DNA from 2 places in the Rubrivivax sp. JA1026 genome. Region 2 is predicted to be linked to the other one. Evidence: riboswitches for the same ligand, from Rfam matches in the RefSeq annotation. Region 2 holds a riboswitch; the other holds the start of a gene.
The links. A riboswitch is a leader RNA that binds a small molecule or an ion and turns the genes downstream of it on or off. The one in region 2 is predicted to bind glycine.

Region 1 (9,724 bases), on a different contig from region 2:
CCAGCTGGCTCCACGAGGAGCTGGACGCCAGCCGCAACTTCAAGACCTGGTTCAAGAAGGGCAACACGGTCGGCACGCTGATGACCGGCATCGAGCAGTGGCTGCTGCCCAAGCTGGGCATGAAGAGCCCGCCGTGGACCATCCACCGCCACGCGCCGGACCACGTACGGCTGCACGCGGCCAGCCAGGTCGAGCCGATCGCCTACCCCAAGCCCGACGGCCAGCTGACCTTCGACCGCCTCAGCTCGGTGTTCCTCAGCAACACCAACCACGAGGAAAACCAGCCGGCGCACCTGACGTTGAAGGACGCGTCGGTGCCGGTGGCGGTGAACCTGGCGCGCTACGCCGGCCCCGAGAGCCGCTACTGCCCGGCCGGCGTCTACGAGTTCGTCGCCGCGGCCGACGGCGGCGAGCGCCTGCAGATCAACGCCCAGAACTGCGTGCACTGCAAGACCTGCGACATCAAGGACCCGACGCAGAACATCGTCTGGGTCACGCCCGAAGGCGGCGGCGGGCCGAACTACGCGGGCATGTGAAGCCGCACGCGGCATGAAATACGGCGGGCCTGGGCCCGCCGTTTTTCGTTGGGGCGCCGCCCGGCTCAGCGCGCCAGCAGCACCTGCTCGGCGAAGCGCACGAAGGCGTAGAAGCGCCAGTCGGCGTTCTCCTTGCGCTGGAAACCGTGGCCTTCGTTCTCGGCGCGCAGGTACCAGACCGGCGTGCCGTTGGCGCGCACCTGGGCGACGATCTGCTCGGCCTCGGTGTAGGGCACACGCGGGTCGTTGAGGCCCTGGACGACGAACAGCGGCTTGCGAATCTTCGCCGCGTTGGTCAGCGGCGAGATGCGGTCGAGGAACTCGCGCATCGCCGGGTCGCGTTCGTCGCCGTACTCGGCGCGGCGCAGGTCGCGGCGATAGCTCTCGGTGTTCTGCAGGAAGGTCACGAAGTGCGAGATGCCGACGTCGTCGACCGCGCCGGCGATGCGCTCGCCGTAGTGCACCGCGCTGGCCAGCGTCATGTAGCCGCCATAGCTGCCGCCGGCGACCAGCACACGCGAGGCGTCCAGCCCCGGCTGCGTGGCGATCCAGTCCAGCAGCGCGCCGATGTCCTTCACCGAGTCCTCGCGCTTGTAGCCGTCGTCCAGCGACAGGAAGGTCTTGCCGAAACCCGACGAGCCGCGCACGTTGGGCTGCACGATGGCGATGCCCAGCTCCTGCAGCAGGTAGTTGTAGCGGCCCATGAAGCCGACCGTGGCCTGGCCTTCGGGGCCGCCGTGGATCTGGACCAGCACCGGGCGCGGGCCGGTGAACCGCGCCGGCGGGCGGTGCAGCAGGCCGGAGATCGTGCGGCCGTCGAAGCTCGTCCAGCGCACGATCTCGGCCTCGCCGAAGCGCGACACGTCCAGGCCCGGCGGCACATGGGGCGTGGTCCAGTCGGCGACCGCGCCGCCGGCCAGGCGCAGCGAGTGCAGCCGGCTCGGGCCTTGCGCGCTGTTGGTCGAGAACGCGAGTTCGTCGCCACGGCGGTCGAAGGCCGCGCTGCCGACGCTGCCGGCGGGCAGCGGCGGCAGCGCCAGCTCCTTCAGCGTGCGGCCGTCGAGCAGGCGCAGCTCGTCGCGGCCCTCGACGTTGGCCTGGAAGGCGATCCAGCGCCCGTCCTCGCTGGGTGCGACGCCGCTGACGTCCCAGGGGATCTGCGACGTGAGCCGCGTGATGCGGCCGTCGGCCAGCGACAGCAGCATCAGCTCGCGGAACTCGCCGGCGCGGTCGCTGAGGAACAGCAGCCCCGAGCCGTCGGGCCGGAAGGCGACCGGGAAGTGCGAGGCTTTCAGCGTCTCGCCGGGCGCCGGCAGCACACGCCGGCGCTCGCCGCTGGCGAGGTCGACGAGCCAGGCTTCGGACTCGGTGGCCGAAACGTAGCGTGTGATCGCCAGCGTGCGGTCGTCGTGCGAGATCGCGCCGCCGAACCAGCCGGCGCCGGGCAGCACGGCGATCTGGCGCCGGCCCTCGGGCGAGAGCGGGTCCATCAGCCACAGCGTCGTGTCGATCGCCGAACGCTTGCCGCCGTCGGCGGTGCGGTCCAGCGGCACCGCGCCGTAGACCAGCTTGGACGCGCCATGCAGCCAGCCGACGAAGTCGTGGCGCTGGTCGGGGTCGGTCAGCAGCGTCGCCTGGCGTGTCGCCGGGTCCAGGCGGTAGAGCTGCGTCGCCTCGTTGCCGCCGCGGCCGCGCGCGAAGACGATGTAGCGGCCTTCGCGCGGCTCCCAGCTCGCTTCGGCCACCGGGTCGGGTTCGGCGGTCAGGCGCTCCAGCGCGGCGCCGGGGGCGGCGGCACGCCAGAGCTGGGCCGTGGCGTCGGTCTCGCCGCGGTGCAGCACCAGCATCTCGCGCCGCGTCGGGTGCCAGTCGGCGAAGCCGTGGCCGCGGAAGTCGTTGTAGCGCTGCACACGCTCGGCCAGCGACTGCGGGATCGGCGGGATGCCCTGCACGACGAGGTTGGCGTTGGGCGCGACCGTCGCCTCGGTGGCCGGTGCGCTGGCACAGCCGGCCAGCACCAGCGCGGCGGCGGCACAGGCCGCCGAAAACAGCATTCGTTTCATCGTTCTCCAAGGGCCCAGGAGGGCTTGCGTTTGTCGATGAAGGCCTGCACGCCTTCGAGTGCGGCCGGGTCCATCATGTTGCAGGCCATCGTGCGGCCGGCGTCTTCGTAGGCCGCGGCGATGCCGGTCTCGACCTGACGATAGAACAGCGCCTTGCCGGCGGCGATCGCGACCTGCGGCTTGGCGACGATGGCGGCGACCAGGCGCTCGACCTCGGCGTCCAGTGCCTCCGGCGCGGCGACGCGGTTGACCAGACCTTTGGCGCAGGCTTCGTCGGCACCGATGAACTCGCCGGTGACGAGCATCTCGAAGGCCGCCTTGCGCGGCAGGTTGCGCGCCAGCGCGACGCTGGGCGTCGAACAGAAAAGGCCCAGATTGACGCCGCTGACGGCGAACTTCGCGTCGCGCGAAGCGACCGCCAGATCGCACATCGCGACCAGCTGGCAGCCGGCCGCGGTGGCGATGCCGTGCACCCGCGCGATGACCGGCACCGGCAGCTTCTGGATCGTCAGCATCATGCGTGCGCAGGCCGCGAACAGGCGCTCGTAGTAGCCCAGCGAAGGCTCGGCGCGCATTTCCTTCAGGTCGTGGCCGGCGCAGAAGGCGCGGCCGGCGGCGGCGATGACGACCACACGCGCCGTCGTGTCCTCGGCGACACGTTCCAGCGAGGCCTGCAGCGCCGCGATCATCGCCTCGGACAGCGAGTTGAAGGCCTGCGGCCGGTCCAGCGTCAGCGTCACGACGCCGCGCTCGTCCTTCTCGTGCCGCAGCAGCGGTTCTTCGGTCATCGGTATCTCCTGGTCAGGCTCCCTCTCCCGCGACGGCGGGAGAGGGCGGGGGGTGAGGGCCGGGGTCTGCCGCCACCCTCACCCCAACCCTCTCCCGCAAGCGGGAGAGGGAGAGGAACTTCTCATTCGATCGCCGACGAGCTCCTGGCCCGCTGGCGCAACTGGAACTTCTGGATCTTGCCGGTGCTGGTCTTGGGGATCGTCTCGAAGCGGATCTCCTTGGGCACCTTGTAGCCGGCGAGCACACGCTTGCAGTGCGCGATCAGCTCGTCGGCCGTGACGTCGACGCCCAGCTTCAGCTCGACGTAGGCCACCGGCGTCTCGCCCCACTTCGGGTCGGGCTTGGCGACCACCGCGCAGGCCAGCACCGCGGGGTGGCGGTACAGCGCGTCCTCGACTTCCAGCGAGCTGATGTTCTCGCCGCCGGAGATGATGATGTCCTTGCTGCGGTCGCGGATCTTCACGTAGCGGTCGGGCTCGATGACCGCCAGGTCGCCGGTGTGGAACCAGCCGCCGGCGAAGGCCTTGTCGGTCGCCGACGGGTTCTTCAGGTAGCCCTTCATGACGATGTTGCCGCGGAACATGATCTCGCCCATCGTCTGGCCGTCAGCCGGCACCTCGGCCATCGTCTCCGGGTCGAGCACCGTCATGCCTTCCTGCAGCGCGTAGCGCACGCCCTGGCGGCCGTTGAGCCGCGTCTGCTCGGACAGGTCGGCGTCGCTCCAGGCCGGGCGTTTGACGGCCACCGCGGCCGGGCCGTAGACCTCGGTCAGGCCGTAGACGTGGGTGATGTCGAAGCCGATCTTCGCCATGCCCTCGATCATCGCGGCCGGCGGCGCGGCGCCGGCGACCATGCCGCGCACCTGCTGCGTGATGCCCTCGCGCCAGTCGGCCGGCGCGTTGATGATCAGCCCGTGCACGATCGGCGCGGCGCAGTAGTGGTCGACGCCGTGCTCGCGCATCGCGTCCAGGATCGCCTTGGGTTCGACCCGACGCAGGCAGACGTGGGTGCCGCCCAGCATCGCCACCGTCCACGGGAAGCACCAGCCGTTGCAGTGGAACATCGGCAGCGTCCACAGGTACTTCGGGAAGTGCGGCATGGTCCAGGTCGCCGCGTTGCCGACCGCGTTCAGGTAGGCGCCGCGGTGGTGGGTGACGACGCCCTTGGGGTCGCCCGTGGTGCCGCTGGTGTAGCTGACGGCGATCGCGTCCCACTCGTCGGCCGGGCCTTCCAGGCGCGCCAGCGGCGCGTGCGCGGCCAGCAGTTCCTCGTATTCCAGCGTGCCGACACGCTCGCCGCGGCCGGTGTATTCGCTGTCGCAGACGTCGATGACGACCGGCTCGCGGCCGTGTTCGGCCTTCAGCCGCGCCAGCGCGTCGGCCATCAGCGGGCCGAACTCGCGGTCGGTGATCAGCACCGCGGTCTCGCAGTGGTTCATCTGCCAGGCCAGCAGCGGCGCGTCCAGCCGCGTGTTGAGCGTATTCAGCACCGCGTTGACGGCCGGCACCGCGTAGTGCGCCTCGACCATCTCCGGCGTGTTGGGCAGCATCACGCTGACCGTCGTGCCGCGGCCCACGCCCAGCGCGCGCAGCGCCGCCGCGAGCCGGGCGCTGCGCTCGCGCACCTGGGCCCAGGTGTAGCGCCGCGCGCCGTGGATCACGGCCGGCAGGTCGCCGAAGACCTCGGCGCTGCGCTCGACGAAACTCGTCGGCGACAGCGCCACGTGGTTGGCCGCGTTGCGGTCCAGGTGCTGATCGTAGATGCTCATCCGGCCTCCTGTCGGTGCGCGGCGAATGTTATGCAAGCGGCTGACACCAGGCTGCCTCGGCCCCTCGTCTGCGGCGGGTGCGCGGCGCCGGATGGGCGCTGATACACTGCGCGCCGTCAGGAGAGAGCCCACCTCGAGCGGGCCGCCGAAGGCGCAGGGTCCAGCCCGAACGCTCAGGCAAAAGGACTGGCTTCCCACCTCACTGGAGAGAGGCCGCCGCGACAGGCGGCCCACCGAAGGGGCAAGGACCACCGCCGGGGTGGCTTCCGAATCTCTCAGGTAAAGCGGACAGCGGGGGCACGTGCGTCGGCGACAGCCGGCGATCCGAAGACGATGCCCTCGATGGAGTCCGCCGTGAGCGACCTTCTGAAGACGCCCCTGCACGACCTGCACCTGAGCCTCGGTGCGCGTTTGGTGCCGTTCGCCGGCTACGCGATGCCGGTGCAATACCGCGACGGCCTGATCGCCGAACACCGCCAGTGCCGCAACGCCGCGGCGCTGTTCGACGTCTCGCACATGGGCCAGGTGCGGCTGTCGGGCGCCGACGCCGCAGCCGCGCTGGAGACCCTGGTGCCGGTGGACGTCGTCGACCTCGCCGTCGGCCGCCAGCGCTACGCCTTCTTCACCAACGAACACGGCGGCCTGCTCGACGACCTGATGATCTCGCGCCCCGCGCCGGGCACCGGCTTCGGCGACCTGTTCCTCGTCGTCAACGCCGGCTGCAAGGACGCCGACCTGCGCCATCTGCAGACGAACATCGGCCACCGCTGCACCGTCGTCGGCATGCCCGAGCGCGCGCTGCTGGCGCTGCAGGGCCCGCTGGCCGCCGACGCGCTGGCGCGGCTGAACCCGGGCGTCAAGGAACTCGTGTTCATGACCGGCGGCGTGTTCGAACTGGCCGACGCGCCCTGCTTCGTCACGCGCTCGGGCTACACCGGCGAAGACGGCTTCGAGATCTCGGTGCCGGCCGAACGGGCCGAGGCGCTGGCCTCGGCGCTGCTGGCGCTGCCCGAGGTCAAGCCCGCCGGCCTGGGCGCACGCGACACGCTGCGCCTGGAAGCGGGGCTGTGCCTGTACGGCCACGACATCGACGAGAACACCTCGCCGGTCGAAGCCGGCCTGACCTGGGCGATCCAGAAGGTGCGCCGCCCGGGCGGTGCACGCGAAGGCGGCTACCCCGGCGCGGCGGCCGTCGAACGCCACCTGGCCGGCGGCGCGATGCGCAAGCGTGTCGGCCTCGTCGGCCTGGAACGTGTGCCGGTGCGCGAGGGCACGGCCATCGTCGATGCGCACGGCCATGCGCTGGGCCGCGTGACCAGCGGTACGCTGGCGCCCGGGGTCGACCGTCCGATCGCGATGGCCTACCTGCCGCAGGACCATGCTGCCCCCGAACACGAGGTCTACGCCGAGGTGCGAGGCAAACGCCTGCCGATGCGCGTGACCCCGATGCCGTTCCAACCCCACCGCTACCACCGCGGTTGAAATCTTCAGGAGAAGCCGATGACCACCATGTTCACCCCCGACCACGAATGGATCAACATCGAAGACCACGAGGCCGCGGTCGTCGGCATCACGCCGCACGCGCAGGACGCGCTCGGTGATGTCGTCTTCGTCGAGCTGCCCGAGGTCGGCCGCACGTTCAAGAAGGGCGAGGTGGCCGGCGTCGTCGAGTCGGTGAAGGCCGCCGCCGACCTCTACATGCCGGTCAGCGGCGAGATCGTCGAGGTCAACGAAGCGCTGCGCGACGAGCCGGCGCTGGCCAACAGCGACCCGATGGGCAACGGCTGGTTCTTCAAGGTCCGTGTCGCCGACATGGCCGAGTTCGACCAGCTGATGGACCCGCCCGCCTACGACGCGTTGCTGAAGACGCTCTGACCCCGCTTCCCCTCTAGCAGTCCACCGCCCATGCTGATGTCCGCCCTTCCCACGCTCGCCGAGCTCGAGCACCACGACGAGTTCGCCGCCCGCCACCTCGGGCCCAACGAAGCCGAGGAACGGCAGATGCTGTCGGTGATCGGCGCCGCCTCGCGGCAGGCGCTGATCGAGGCGGTGGTGCCGCGCACCATCGCCCGGCCGCAGCCGATGCAGCTGCCGGCGCCGGTGCCCGAGCACCAGGCGCTGGCCGAGCTGCGTGCGATCGCGGCGAAGAACCGCACGCTGCGCAGCTTCATCGGCCAGGGCTACCACGGCACGCGCACGCCGACGGTGGTGCTGCGCAACGTGCTCGAGAACCCCGCCTGGTACACGGCCTACACGCCTTACCAGGCCGAGATCTCGCAGGGGCGGCTTCAGGCGCTGGTCAACTTCCAGACCATGATCGCCGAGCTGACCGGCATGGCGATCGCCAACGCCTCGATGCTCGACGAGGCCACCGCCGTCGCCGAGGCGATGACGCTGGCCCGGCGCAGCGTGCGCGCCAAGTCGGACACGATCCGCGTCGCCGACGACTGCCACCCGCAGACGATCGAGGTGCTGCGCACGCGCGCCGAGCCGCTGGGGCTGGCGGTCGACGTGCGGCCCTTCGCCACGCTCGCCGACGACGGCGAGTTTTTCGCCGCCGTCGCGCAATACCCGGCCACCGACGGCACGGTGCACGACCTGCGCACGCTGGCCGACGCGGTGCATGCGAAGCAGGCGGCCTTCGTCGTCGCCGCCGACCTGCTGGCGCTGACACTGCTCGTGCCGCCGGGCGAGTTCGGTGCCGACATCGCCGTCGGCACGACGCAGCGTTTCGGCGTGCCGATGGCCGCCGGCGGCCCGCACGCCGCCTACCTGGCCTGCCGCGACGAGTACAAGCGCGCGATGCCCGGCCGCCTGGTCGGCGTCAGCGTCGACGTGCACGGCCGCCCGGCCTACCGCCTGGCGCTGCAGACGCGCGAGCAGCACATCCGCCGCGAGAAGGCGACGTCCAACATCTGCACCGCGCAGGTGCTGCCGGCGGTGCTGGCGTCGATGTACGCCGTCTACCACGGCCCCGCGGGGCTCAAGCGCATCGCCCAGCGCATCGCCGCCTACGCCGCGGCGCTGGCCGCCGGCCTGCGCGCGATGGGCCTGGAGGTGCTGACCGAAGCCGGCTTCGACACCGTCGCCGTCGAGCTCGGCGCACGCGCCGACGCGGTGATGGCGCGCGCGCTGGCCGACGGCGCCAACCTGCGCCGGCTGTCAGCGACGCGTGTCGCCGCGGCGCTGGACGAGACCACGAGCCGCGCCGACATCGCCGACCTCTGGCGCTGGTTCGCGCCGGACGGCGCGACGCTGCCATCGATCGACGAGTACGAGCGTGGCGTCGAGCCGCTGCTGCCCGAGGCGCTGCGCCGCAGCAGCGCCTTCCTGACGCACCCGGTCTTCAACTTGCACCACAGCGAGACCGAGATGCTGCGCTACCTGCGTCGCCTGTCCGACCAGGACCTGGCGCTGGACCGCACGATGATCCCGCTGGGCTCGTGCACGATGAAGCTCAACGCGACCAGCGAGATGATCCCCATCACCTGGCCGGAGTTCGCCAACCTGCACCCGTTCGCGCCGCGCGACCAGCTGGCCGGCGTCTGGGAGATGAACGACCAGCTCTGCGCCTGGCTGGCGCAAGCCACCGGCTACGCCGGCATCAGCCTGCAGCCCAACGCCGGTTCGCAGGGCGAGTACGCCGGCCTGCTGGCGATCCGCGGCTGGCACGCCTCGCGCGGCGACGAGAAGCGCGACCTCTGCCTGATCCCCGAGTCGGCGCACGGCACCAACCCGGCGAGCGCGCAGATGGCCGGTCTCTCGGTCGTCGTCGTCAAGTGCGACGCCAACGGCAATGTCGACCTCGCCGATCTGGAGGCCAAGTGCGTCCAGCACGCCGAACGCCTGGCCTGCGTGATGATCACCTACCCGTCGACCTACGGTGTCTTCGAGCCGGGCGTCAAGCAGCTCTGCGAGATCGTGCACCGCCACGGCGGCCGGGTCTACGTCGACGGCGCGAACATGAACGCGCTCGTCGGCCTGGCGGCGCCGGGCGAGTTCGGCGGCGACGTCAGCCACCTGAACCTGCACAAGACCTTCTGCATCCCGCACGGTGGCGGCGGCCCGGGCGTCGGCCCGGTCTGCGTCGTCGCCGACCTCGTGCCCTTCCTGCCCGGCCACGGCGACGCCGCCGCGCCGGTGGGCGCCGTCAGCGCCGCGCCGCTGGGCAACGCCGGCGTGCTGCCGATCAGCTGGATGTACGTGCGCATGATGGGCGCCGACGGCCTGCGCCAGGCCACCGAGACCGCGATCCTCAGCGCCAACTACATCGCCGCGCGGCTGGCGCCTTACTACGACATCCACTACAGCGGCGGCATCGAAGGCATCGCCGGCGGCGGTGTCGCGCACGAGTGCATCCTCGACCTGCGGCCGCTGAAGGAGACCAGCGGCGTCAGCGCCGAGGACGTCGCCAAGCGCCTCATCGACTACGGTTTTCACGCCCCGACGCTGAGTTTCCCGGTGCCCGGCACGCTGATGGTCGAGCCGACCGAGAGCGAGCCGCTGGTCGAGCTGGACCGCTTCTGCGACGCGATGATCGCCATCCGCGCCGAGATCGCGAAGGTCGA
Region 2 (9,724 bases):
GAGATCGCCGATGCGACCGCTGCTGGTCGCGCTGGGCGCCGCGAGCCTGGCACTGCCGGCCGCCGCCGACCTGCGGGCCGACGAGGCGCTGGCCGCGCGCTCGGTCGCCGCCACCTGCGCCAACTGCCACGGCACCGACGGCCACTCGCGCACGGCGATCAAGTCGCTGGCGGGCCAGCCGGCCGAGCGCATCCTGCAGTCGATCGCCGACTACCGCAGCGGCGCGCAGCCGTCGACGATCATGGCGCAGATCCTGCGCGGCTACAGCGACGAGCAGCTGCGGCTGGCGGCGCACTGGTTCGCGGCGCAGCCGGCCCGGCCGGCCGACGCCCGCTAGGAGCGACACGATGCAGCAACCCGATCGTTTCGCCCTCTCGCGCCGCCGCCTGCTGGGCGCGGGGCTGGCCGGCGGCACGCTGGCGCTGGCCGGCTGCGCCGGCAACCGCGTCGTCAAGCCGACACCCGGACGTGTCGTCGTCGTCGGCGGCGGTTTCGGCGGCGCCACCGCGGCACGCTACCTGCGGCTGTGGGGCGGCGTCGACGTCACGCTGGTCGAACGCGAGGCGGCGTTCGTCTCCTGCCCGATCTCCAACCTGGTGCTCGGCGGCTGGCGCACGCTGGACGACATCACGCGCGGCTACGACGGCCTGGCCGCCGCCGGCGTCAAGCGGGTGCGCGGCGAGGCCGTGGCGATCGACCCCGAACGCCGCCTGCTGCGCCTGGCCGACGGCAGCACCCTGCCCTGGGACCGGCTGATCGTCGCGCCCGGCATCGACTTCGACACCGCCGCGATCCCCGGCCTGCAGCCGGCACTCGACGCCGGCACCGTGACGCACGCCTGGAAGGCCGGGCCGCAGACCGTCGCGCTGCGCCGCCAGCTCGAGGCCCTGCCCGACGGCGGTGTCGTCGCGATGACGATCCCGCGCGCCCCTTACCGCTGCCCGCCGGGGCCTTACGAACGCGCCGCCGTCATCGCCGGCTGGCTGAAGCAGGCGCGGCCGCGCGCCAAGCTGCTGGTGCTCGACGCCAATGCCGAGATCCAGTCGAAGAAGGCGCTGTTCGAGCGCGCGTTCAAGGAGCACTACGCCGGCATCGTCGAGTACCGGCCGAACGCCGAGCTGCGCGAGGTCTCGGGGCGGCTCGCGCGTTTCGACTTCGAGGACGTGAAGGCCGACGTGCTCAACGTCATCCCGCCGCAGCGCGCCGGCCGGCTGGCGCAGGACGCGGGGCTGGTGACGGTCAACGGGCGCTGGGTGGGTGTCGACTGGCTGACGCTGGAGTCGCAGGCGCTGCCGGGCGTGCACGTGCTCGGCGACGCCACCTTCTCGGCGCCGCTGATGCCCAAGAGCGGACACATGGCCAACCAGCACGCCAAGGTGGCGGCGGCGGCGGTGATCCAGCGGCTGCGCGGCGAGCCGGTGAACCCGGCGCCGCTGGTGATGAACACCTGCTACAGCTACCTGTCGGCGACGCACGCGGTGCACGTCGCCTCGGTGCACCCTTACGACGCCGCCGAGAAGACCTTCAAGGCGGTGCCGGCCTCGGTCGGCGTGTCCAAGGACTGGAACACCGCCGAGGCGCTGTACGCGCAGGCCTGGGCCGAGAACATCTGGGCCGACGCGCTGGCGCTGTGAGCTTGCGGGCGGCCCCCGCGGGGGGTGCCGCCCGCCGCCGCCGTCAGCGAACGACGGCGATCTCTTCGCGCTGGCCGCCCTTGAAGGTGTAGAGCGTCAGCGCGCCGTTCTTGATGTCGCCCTTCTCGTCGAAGGCGATCGTGCCGGTGACGCCCGGGACGCTGATCTTGGCCAGCACCGGCAGGTACTTCGCCGGGTCGGCCGAGCCGGCCTTGACCATCGCCTCGACCATCACCTTGGTCGCGTCGTAGGTGTAGGGCGAGTAGATCTGCACTTCGGTGCCGAACTTCTTCTTGAAGTCGGCCTTGAACTTGTCCATCACCGGCTTCTGCGCGCCTTCGACACCGCCGGCGATCGCGCAGACCACCTGGCCGTCGGGCACCTGGCCCGAAGCCAGCTTCGGCAGCTCGGCGGTGCAGACGCCGTCGCCGCCCATGAACTTCGACGTGATGCCGAGCTGCTTCATCTGGCGCAGCATCGGGCCACCGACGGCGTCCATGCCGCCGTAGAAGATGACGTCGGGCTTGGCGGCCTTGATGCCGGTGAGGATGCCGGTGAAGTCGGTCGCCTTGTCGTTGGTGAACTCGCGCTTGACGATGTTCGCGCCGGCGGCCTTGGCGGCCTTCTCGAACTCGGTGGCCACGCCCTGGCCGTAGGCGGTGCGGTCGTCGATGACGGCGACGGTCTTGGCCTTCAGCGTCTGCACCGCGTAGCGGCCCAGCGTGCCGCCGAGCTGGGCGTCGTCGGCGACCATGCGGAAGGTCGTCTTGAAGCCCTGGCGGGTGTAGCGCGGGTTGGTCACCGACGGCGCGATCTGCGGGATGCCGGCGTCGCTGTAGATGCGTGCGGCCGGGATCGCGGTGCCGGAGTTCAGGTGGCCGACGACGCCGTTGACCTTGCTGTCGACGAGCTTCTGCGCCGCCGCGGTGCCCTGCTTCGGGTCGCCGCCGTCGTCTTCGGCGAGCAGCTCGAACTTCACCGGGCGGCCGCCGATCTGCACGCCCTTGGCGCTCAGCTCCTGGATCGCCATGCGCACGCCGTTCTCGTTGTCGCGGCCGAGGTGGGCGGCGGGGCCGCTGAGCGCGGCGACGTGGCCGATCTTGACGACGATCGGCTCGGCGGCCGACGCGGAAACGGCCACGCAGGCCAGGGCAAGCAGGGAAAGGCGCGGATGGAAGGCAGTCATGTTCGGGTCTCTCAGCAGGACGTCGTAGGCATGCCGGCGCCGCGCCCCTTGCGCAGCGTCACCCCCTCTGTCCTGACACCTGAGAGATTCACAGCGGCCGCCCGGCGCCGTTTGCTCCTTCGGCGCACCGGCGGACGTCACGCAGCCGGCGCTTCTTCAGAGTTCATCCAGGGCATCGGTCCGTGGTGCCTGAGAGTTTCCGGGGTGGTTGCTCCTTCGGCGCCGCGCGAAAAGGGTGGACGCGCGGGCTCTCCCGATGCCATTCGGGCTTTTGGCCTGCCCGGCTGCGGATTCACCACCAGCCGGGCTAGAAGTAGTCGATTATGCCAGCGAACTACGGGGAAACCCGCAGCAAGCTCCCACGCCGTATCAGGCGATCACGGCCTCGGCGCTGCGGCGCTCGCCACGTGTGTCGACCCAGGAGACGCCGACCCGGTCGCCGGCCTTGCCGCCCCGGAGCGCGAAACGCAGGAAGGGGTTCTTCGACACCGACGGGCCGAAGCGCAGCGTCAGCACCGGGCGGCCTTCCAGCGTCACGGCGACGTCCTGGATATGCCAGGCCGGGATCGGCCGGCCGTCGCCGTCCTTGCGCTGGCCGGACTCCATCTCGTGGGCCATCAGCACGCGCACGACGGTGCGCTCGCCCTGCAGCTGGGCGCGAAGAAGGATGGGGGCGCTGGCCATGTCCTGCCCTTCAGGCGGCGCAGCCGCCGAGCGTCACGCGGATGTCCCGGCGCGCGTAGAACACGCGGCCGTCGGCGGTGGTGGCCACCGCCCAGACGTTGGACGACTGCGCCATCTTGACGCGGATGACGAACTCCGGGACCACGGCCTCGCCGAGCTCGAACAGCGCCGACAGCACCGCCGGGTTCTTCTCGACCAGCAGCAGCAGGCGGCGTGCGCCGGGCAGCGTCGTGGCCAGCGTCAGCTCGACGGCGGCGCCGTTCTCGGCGATGTCCGGGCCGGCGAGCGTGACCGCCGGGCTCGGCACCGGCGCCGGCCAGCCGAGCGCGGCGTTCAGCTCGGCCAGCGAACGGGCCTCGAAGGCCTGAGACAGCGACGCGGCAGCCGCCGGGCGGGGCCACAGCCCCTGCGCCAGCAGCAGTGCCGCGACGGCGGCGGAAGCGGTCAGCGCCTCGCGGCGCCGCGGGTCCGGCAGGGTCTGGTCCATCGTGCCATTGTGGCCCAGCCGGGTGCCGCGGCGGGATCTGGAACGAGTCCGAGAGCTGGGCTCGTTCTTTGAGTTATGACAAGTTTCTTGCCTTGTGTCGGGCGCCCAATGTCACCGATCAATACAGATCAAGCCCGCCGAGGAGCCCCTGACATGAATGCGATGACCGTCCTCTTTTCCACCGACGTCGGCCTGATGAGTCTGGCCGTGATCGTCGTGACGCTGGGAATGGGCGCGTTCTACTTGCGTTATTTCCTGAAGCACATGCGCGAAGACAGCGCACGCGCCGCCGCCGAGGCGGCCCAGGCCCGCCGCTGAGCCCGGGCGGCGCCTCCCGAGTCGCCTCAGCCACCAGAACGCCGGCCTCGAGCCGGCGTTTTCATGTGTACAGCCCGCGCTGGCGCGCGAACAGCCGCGTCAGCCCGAACAGCGCGTCGATCGCCGGCGTCGGCCGGCCCAGGCGCTGGCCGAGTTCACGCACCGCGCCGACGATGGCGTCGAGCTCGATCGACCGGCCGGCTTCGACGTCCTGCAGCATCGAGGTCTTGAAGGCGCCGAGCCTGGCGGTGATCGCATGCCGGTCTTCCGGCGTCTGCTCGATCGGGCAGCCGACGAGCGCGCCGATCGCCGCGGCTTCCTGCATCGCCTGCGAGCAGAACGCGCGCACCAGCGGATCGGCGAGCACACGGTCGGCGGTGGCGCCGGTGATGGCGCTGACCGGGTTCATCGTCAGGTTGCCCCAGAGCTTGTACCAGACCTCGCGGCGCACGTCGGCCGAGGCGGTGACGTCGAAGCCGGCGTCGCGCAGCAGCGCCGCCACCGTGTCGACACGCGCACTGGCGCCGCCGCCCGGCTCGCCGACGATCAGCCCGGCACCCATCCTGTGCACGACGAGACCGGGCTCGGCGGTGAAGGCCGCGGCGTGCACGACGCAGCCGAGCACGGCCTCGTGCGGGATCGCCGCGCCGACGACACCGCCGGGGTCGACCGACTCCAGCGGTGCCTCACCGAGCGCGGCGACACCGTGGCCGAACCACCACGGCACGCCGTTCATCGCCGGCAGCACGACGGTGCGCGGGCCGATCAGCGGCGCGATGCCGCGCGCGACCGGGGTCAGCGCCGGGCCCTTGACGGCGATGACGACGAGGTCCTGGACACCGAGTTCGGCGGCGTCGGCCGACGCCGCCGCGCACGGCGCCTGGATCAGTTCGCCGCCCTGCTGCAGCCGCCAGCCGTGACGGCGCAGCGCCTCCAGCGTCGCGCCGCGCGCGAGGGCCGCGATCTGCGCCTGGCCACGCGCCGCGAGCCGGGTGCCGATGAAGCCGCCGATCGCGCCGGCGCCGAGGATGCAGACCTTCATGTCGTCGAGCCGCCCGCGGCGGTGCTGGAGGAAGACGGGGCGTCGCCGGCGTAGACCGCGGCCGCGGCACGCAGCCGCGCGGCGACCTTGGCGCGCAGTTCGGGCGGCGACAGCACCTCGGCGTCGGCGCCGTGGCGCATCAGGTCCATCACCAGCTCGGTGTCGTCGGTGTAGGGCAGCTGCAGCTCGTAGCGGCCGTCGTCCAGCCAGCGCCCCTGCTGTTCGGGGTGCCAGGCCTCGCGGCTCACCCAGGCCGCCGCGGACGCGGCGAAGGCCACCGTCGCCCAGCGCCGCGTGCCGCCGGCGTAGATGCCGTAGCCGGCGTCCATCTCGGCCTGCACACGCGCCAGCGGCAGCTCGAGCGCCGGGCGCTCCAGCACCGCGGCCTGCTCCATCGCGTCAAGCGCAAAACGGCGCAGCCCGTCGGCGCGGTGGCACCAGGCGTCCAGATACCAGGTGTTGCGGTAGTGCACCAGGCGCTGCGGCGAGACCTCGCGTTCGCCGAGCTCGCCACGCGTGCGGGTCAGGTAACGCAGGTGCAGCCGGCGGCGTTCCAGCAGCGCCTCGGCGACACGTTCGAAATGGCGCGCCGGCACCGCACGGCGCGCCGCGGCGACGATCCTCACGCGCTGCATCAGCGTCTTGTCCTCGGCGCCGCCGATCATCTCGCGCACGCGTTCGAGCAGCGGCTGCAGATGGCGCGCCAGCGTGCCGTCGTCGTCCAGGCTGGCCAGCAGCTGGTGCGCGGCGAGCAGCGAGTACAGCTCGCGCTCGTCGAACCACAGGCCGGGCAGCTCGTGGCGCGTGCCGCGCGCGCCTTCGTCGAGCCGGTAGCCGTTGAGCTCGCGGTCGTAGACGATGGGCGCGCCCAGGCGGCTGCGCAGGTACTCCAGGTCGCGCTTGAGCGTGGCGCGCGAGACCTCCAGCTCGTCGAGCAGCGTCTGGAAGGCGACGTGCCCGCGCTGGCGGATCAGGCGCTCGATCTTGTAGAGGCGTTCGGCGTTGGACATGGCGCAGCGACGGTCAGAATAAACCGACGACGCGCCCGTCCTCCGTGAGGTCGATCACCTCGGCCGCGGGTGTCTTGGGCAGGCCGGGCATGGTCATCACGTCGCCGCAGACCATGACGATGAACTCGGCGCCGGCGGCCAGGCGCACCTCGCGCACGTCGAGCACGTGGCCCTCGGGCGCGCCGCGGCGCTTGGCGTCGGTGGAGAAGCTGTACTGCGTCTTGGCGATGCAGATCGGCCAGCGGCCATAACCCTCGGCCTGCAGATGCTCGATGCGCGCGCGCACCGCCGCCGGCGCCTCGACGCCGGCGGCGCCGTAGACGCGTGTCGCGACCTTGCGCAGCTTCTCCCACAGCGTGTCGTCGTCGTCGTAGACGAAACGCGGCGTGCTCGGCTGCTCGAACAGGCGCACGACCTCGCGCGCCAGGTCCTCGGCGCCGGCACCGCCCTCGGCCCAGTGGCGCGCCAGCGCGATCGGCACGCCCCAGCTCCGCACACGCTCGCGCAGCAGCGCGTGCTCGGCGTCGGTGTCGGCGCTGAAATGGTTGACGGCGACGACACAGGGCAGGCCGTAGACGCCGCGCACGTTGTCGACGTGGCGGCGCAGGTTGTCCAGGCCGCGCTCGAGCGCACCGAGGTCCTCGCGGCCGAGCTCGGCCAGCGCCGCGCCGCCGTGGTGCTTCAGCGCGCGCACGGTGGCGACGATGACCGCCGCGTCGGGCCGCAGCCCCGACTTGCGGCACTTGATGTCGAGGAACTTCTCGGCGCCCAGGTCGGCGCCAAAACCGGCCTCGGTGACGACGACGTCGGCGAGCTTCAGCGCCGTCTTCGTCGCCAGCACCGAATTGCAGCCGTGGGCGATGTTGGCGAACGGGCCGCCGTGCAGGATGGCCGGCGTGTGCTCCAGCGTCTGCACGAGGTTGGGCGCGAAGGCGTCCTTCAGCAGCACCGCCATCGCGCCGTGCACCTTCAGATCGCGGGCGCGCACCGGCAGCCGCGAGCGCGTCTCGGCGACGACGATGTTGCCCAGACGCTGCTTCAGGTCGGCCAGCGACGTGGCCAGGCAGAAGATGGCCATCACCTCGCTGGCGACGACGATGTCGAAGCCGTCCTCGCGGGGCACGCCGTTGCCCGGGCCGCCGAGGCCGGCGGTGATGTGGCGCAGCGCGCGGTCGTTCATGTCCATCACGCGCTTGAAGCCGATGCGGCGCACGTCGATGTCCAGCGCATTGCCGTGGTGCACGTGGTTGTCGATCGCCGCGGCCAGCAGGTTGTTGGCCAGCGCGATGGCGGCGAAGTCGCCGGTGAAGTGCAGGTTGATGTCCTCCATCGGCACCACCTGCGCGTGGCCGCCGCCGGCGGCCCCGCCCTTCATGCCGAAGACCGGACCCAGCGAGGGCTCGCGCAGCGCGACGATGGTCTTGCGGCCGATGCGGTTGAGCGCGTCGCCGAGGCCGACGGTGGTCGTCGTCTTGCCCTCGCCGGCCGGCGTCGGCGTGATCGCCGTCACCAGCACCAGCTTGCCGTCGGGACGCGACTCCAGGCTGCGCAGGTAGTCCAGCGAGAGCTTGGCCTTGTAGTGGCCGTAAGGCACGAGGTGCTCGTCGGCGATGCCCAGGCGGTCGCGGGCCAGGTCGGTGATGCGTTGCAGGCGGGCGTTCTGGGCGATGTCGATGTCGCTCGGCACGGGCACTCCGGATCAGGGGTCGGGCAAAGCGGGCGATTGTGCTGCCGAAGCCCGCGTTTTGCCGTGCCGACGTCCGTTTGCCGGCACGCGGGCGTCGGGCGGGAACGACGCGTGCACCGTCCGGCGGCGACCGGCTTGATCGACAACGCCAAAAACCGCCCGCGTCATAGGACAATCCCTAGTGTGGACTATCCCGAATACGACCCTTCCCTGCAGACCACGCCGCTCGCCGACGAGGAGCTCGACGAGCTGGACGCGCTGCTGCAGGAACTCCCCGCCGACGAGGCGATGAACGTCGAGGCGCTCGACGGTTACCTGACGGCTCTGGCCGTCAGCCCCGGCAGCCTCGCACGGCTGCACACCCGCGAGTGGATGCCGGTGATCTGGGGCGGCGACGGCGACGGGCCCGCACCGTTTGCCAGCGGCAAGCGGCGCAAGCGCGTCGTCTTCCTCGTGCTGCGCCATCTGCACGCCATCGAGAGCGTGCTGAAGACGCGCCCTGACGACTGGCAGCCGGTGTTCAGCGTCGCCGAGACCGAAGACGGCGAGATCATCGACGCCGAAGACTGGTGCATCGGCTTCCTGGCCGCTGTCGGCCTGGACGCCGCGGCCTGGGAACCGCTGTTCGACGACCCGGCCTACGGCCCGGCGCTGGTGCCGCTGGCCCTGCTCGGCGGCGACGACGAGTCGCTGACGAGCGCCGATCGCGAACGGCTGCAGGACCCGCTGGAGCGCGACGAACTGTCGCGTGCGGTCGCCGACGTCGTGCCGCGCATCCCCGAGTTCGCCGCCGCCGTCTGACGGGTCAACCGCGCCCGGCCGCCTGGCGGCCGAGCCAGTGCAGCAGCACCGAGTACAGCTGCGCCGGGTCGACGGGCTTGGCGACGTGGTCGTCCATGCCGGCGTCCAGGCAGGCCTGGCGGTCCTCGCCGAAGGCGTTGGCCGTCATCGCGACGATCGGCGTCGCGGCGTGGGCCGGCAGCGCACGGATGCGGCGCGTGGCCTCCAGCCCGTCGACGCCGGGCATCTGCATGTCCATCAGGATCGCGGCGTAGTCGCCGGCCGCAGCGCAGGCCACCGCCGCCTCGCCGTCGTCGGCGACGTCGACGCACAGGCCGGCCATCTCCAGCAGCTCGCGGCCGACCTCCTGGTTCACCGGGTTGTCCTCGGCCAGCAGCACGCGCGCGCCGGCATGGCGCTGACGCAGTTCGGCCTCGCCGTCGACGGCCGGGCAGGCCGTGGCGACGACCGTCTCGCCGAGGCGCAGCCGCACGCTGAACGAGAAGCGGCTGCCCTCGCCGACGCGGCTGTCGACCGCGACGTCGCCGCCCATCAGCAGCGCCAGCCGGCGCGTGATCGCCAGCCCCAGGCCGGTGCCGCCGAAGCGCCGCGCCATCGTGGCGTCGGCCTGGGCGAAGGCGGTGAACAGCTGGCCGAGCTTGGCCGCCTCGATGCCGATGCCGGTGTCGGCCACCGTGAAGCCGAGCTGCAGCCACGGGCCCTCGCGCGCGAGCAGCCGCACCTGCAGCGACACGCCGCCCTGCTCGGTGAACTTGACGGCGTTGCTCAGCAGGTTGAGCAGCGCCTGCGCGATGCGCATCGAGTCGCCGAACAGCACGTCGGGCACGTCGTCGACATCGGACTCGAGCCGCAGCGCCTTGGTGCGCGCGCGCTCG

Region 1: linked by a shared signal. The riboswitch ahead of gcvT (glycine cleavage system aminomethyltransferase GcvT) and the one ahead of G5B56_RS02860 (branched-chain amino acid ABC transporter substrate-binding protein) in region 2 are both predicted to bind glycine.

What each region holds. Positions count from the first base shown of each region.
Region 1 covers NZ_JAALCQ010000003.1:12,434-22,157, forward strand. The annotation lists gene G5B56_RS06525 (electron transfer flavoprotein-ubiquinone oxidoreductase) at 1-536, shown strand, start outside; gene G5B56_RS06530 (S9 family peptidase) at 602-2,590, opposite strand; gene G5B56_RS06535 (enoyl-CoA hydratase) at 2,596-3,387, opposite strand; gene G5B56_RS06540 (acyl-CoA synthetase) at 3,510-5,156, opposite strand; glycine riboswitch at 5,349-5,458, shown strand; gene gcvT (glycine cleavage system aminomethyltransferase GcvT) at 5,499-6,638, shown strand; gene gcvH (glycine cleavage system protein GcvH) at 6,657-7,031, shown strand; gene gcvP (aminomethyl-transferring glycine dehydrogenase) at 7,062-9,724, shown strand, end outside.
Region 2 covers NZ_JAALCQ010000001.1:620,934-630,657, reverse strand. The annotation lists gene G5B56_RS02870 (cytochrome C) at 11-337, shown strand; gene G5B56_RS02865 (NAD(P)/FAD-dependent oxidoreductase) at 348-1,634, shown strand; gene G5B56_RS02860 (branched-chain amino acid ABC transporter substrate-binding protein) at 1,678-2,820, opposite strand; glycine riboswitch at 2,987-3,086, opposite strand; gene soxZ (thiosulfate oxidation carrier complex protein SoxZ) at 3,190-3,504, opposite strand; gene soxY (thiosulfate oxidation carrier protein SoxY) at 3,515-3,991, opposite strand; gene G5B56_RS02845 (DUF3149 domain-containing protein) at 4,145-4,309, shown strand; gene G5B56_RS02840 (2-dehydropantoate 2-reductase) at 4,371-5,351, opposite strand; gene G5B56_RS02835 (YafY family protein) at 5,348-6,361, opposite strand; gene G5B56_RS02830 (formate--tetrahydrofolate ligase) at 6,375-8,048, opposite strand; gene G5B56_RS02825 (UPF0149 family protein) at 8,232-8,849, shown strand; gene G5B56_RS02820 (response regulator) at 8,854-9,724, opposite strand, start outside.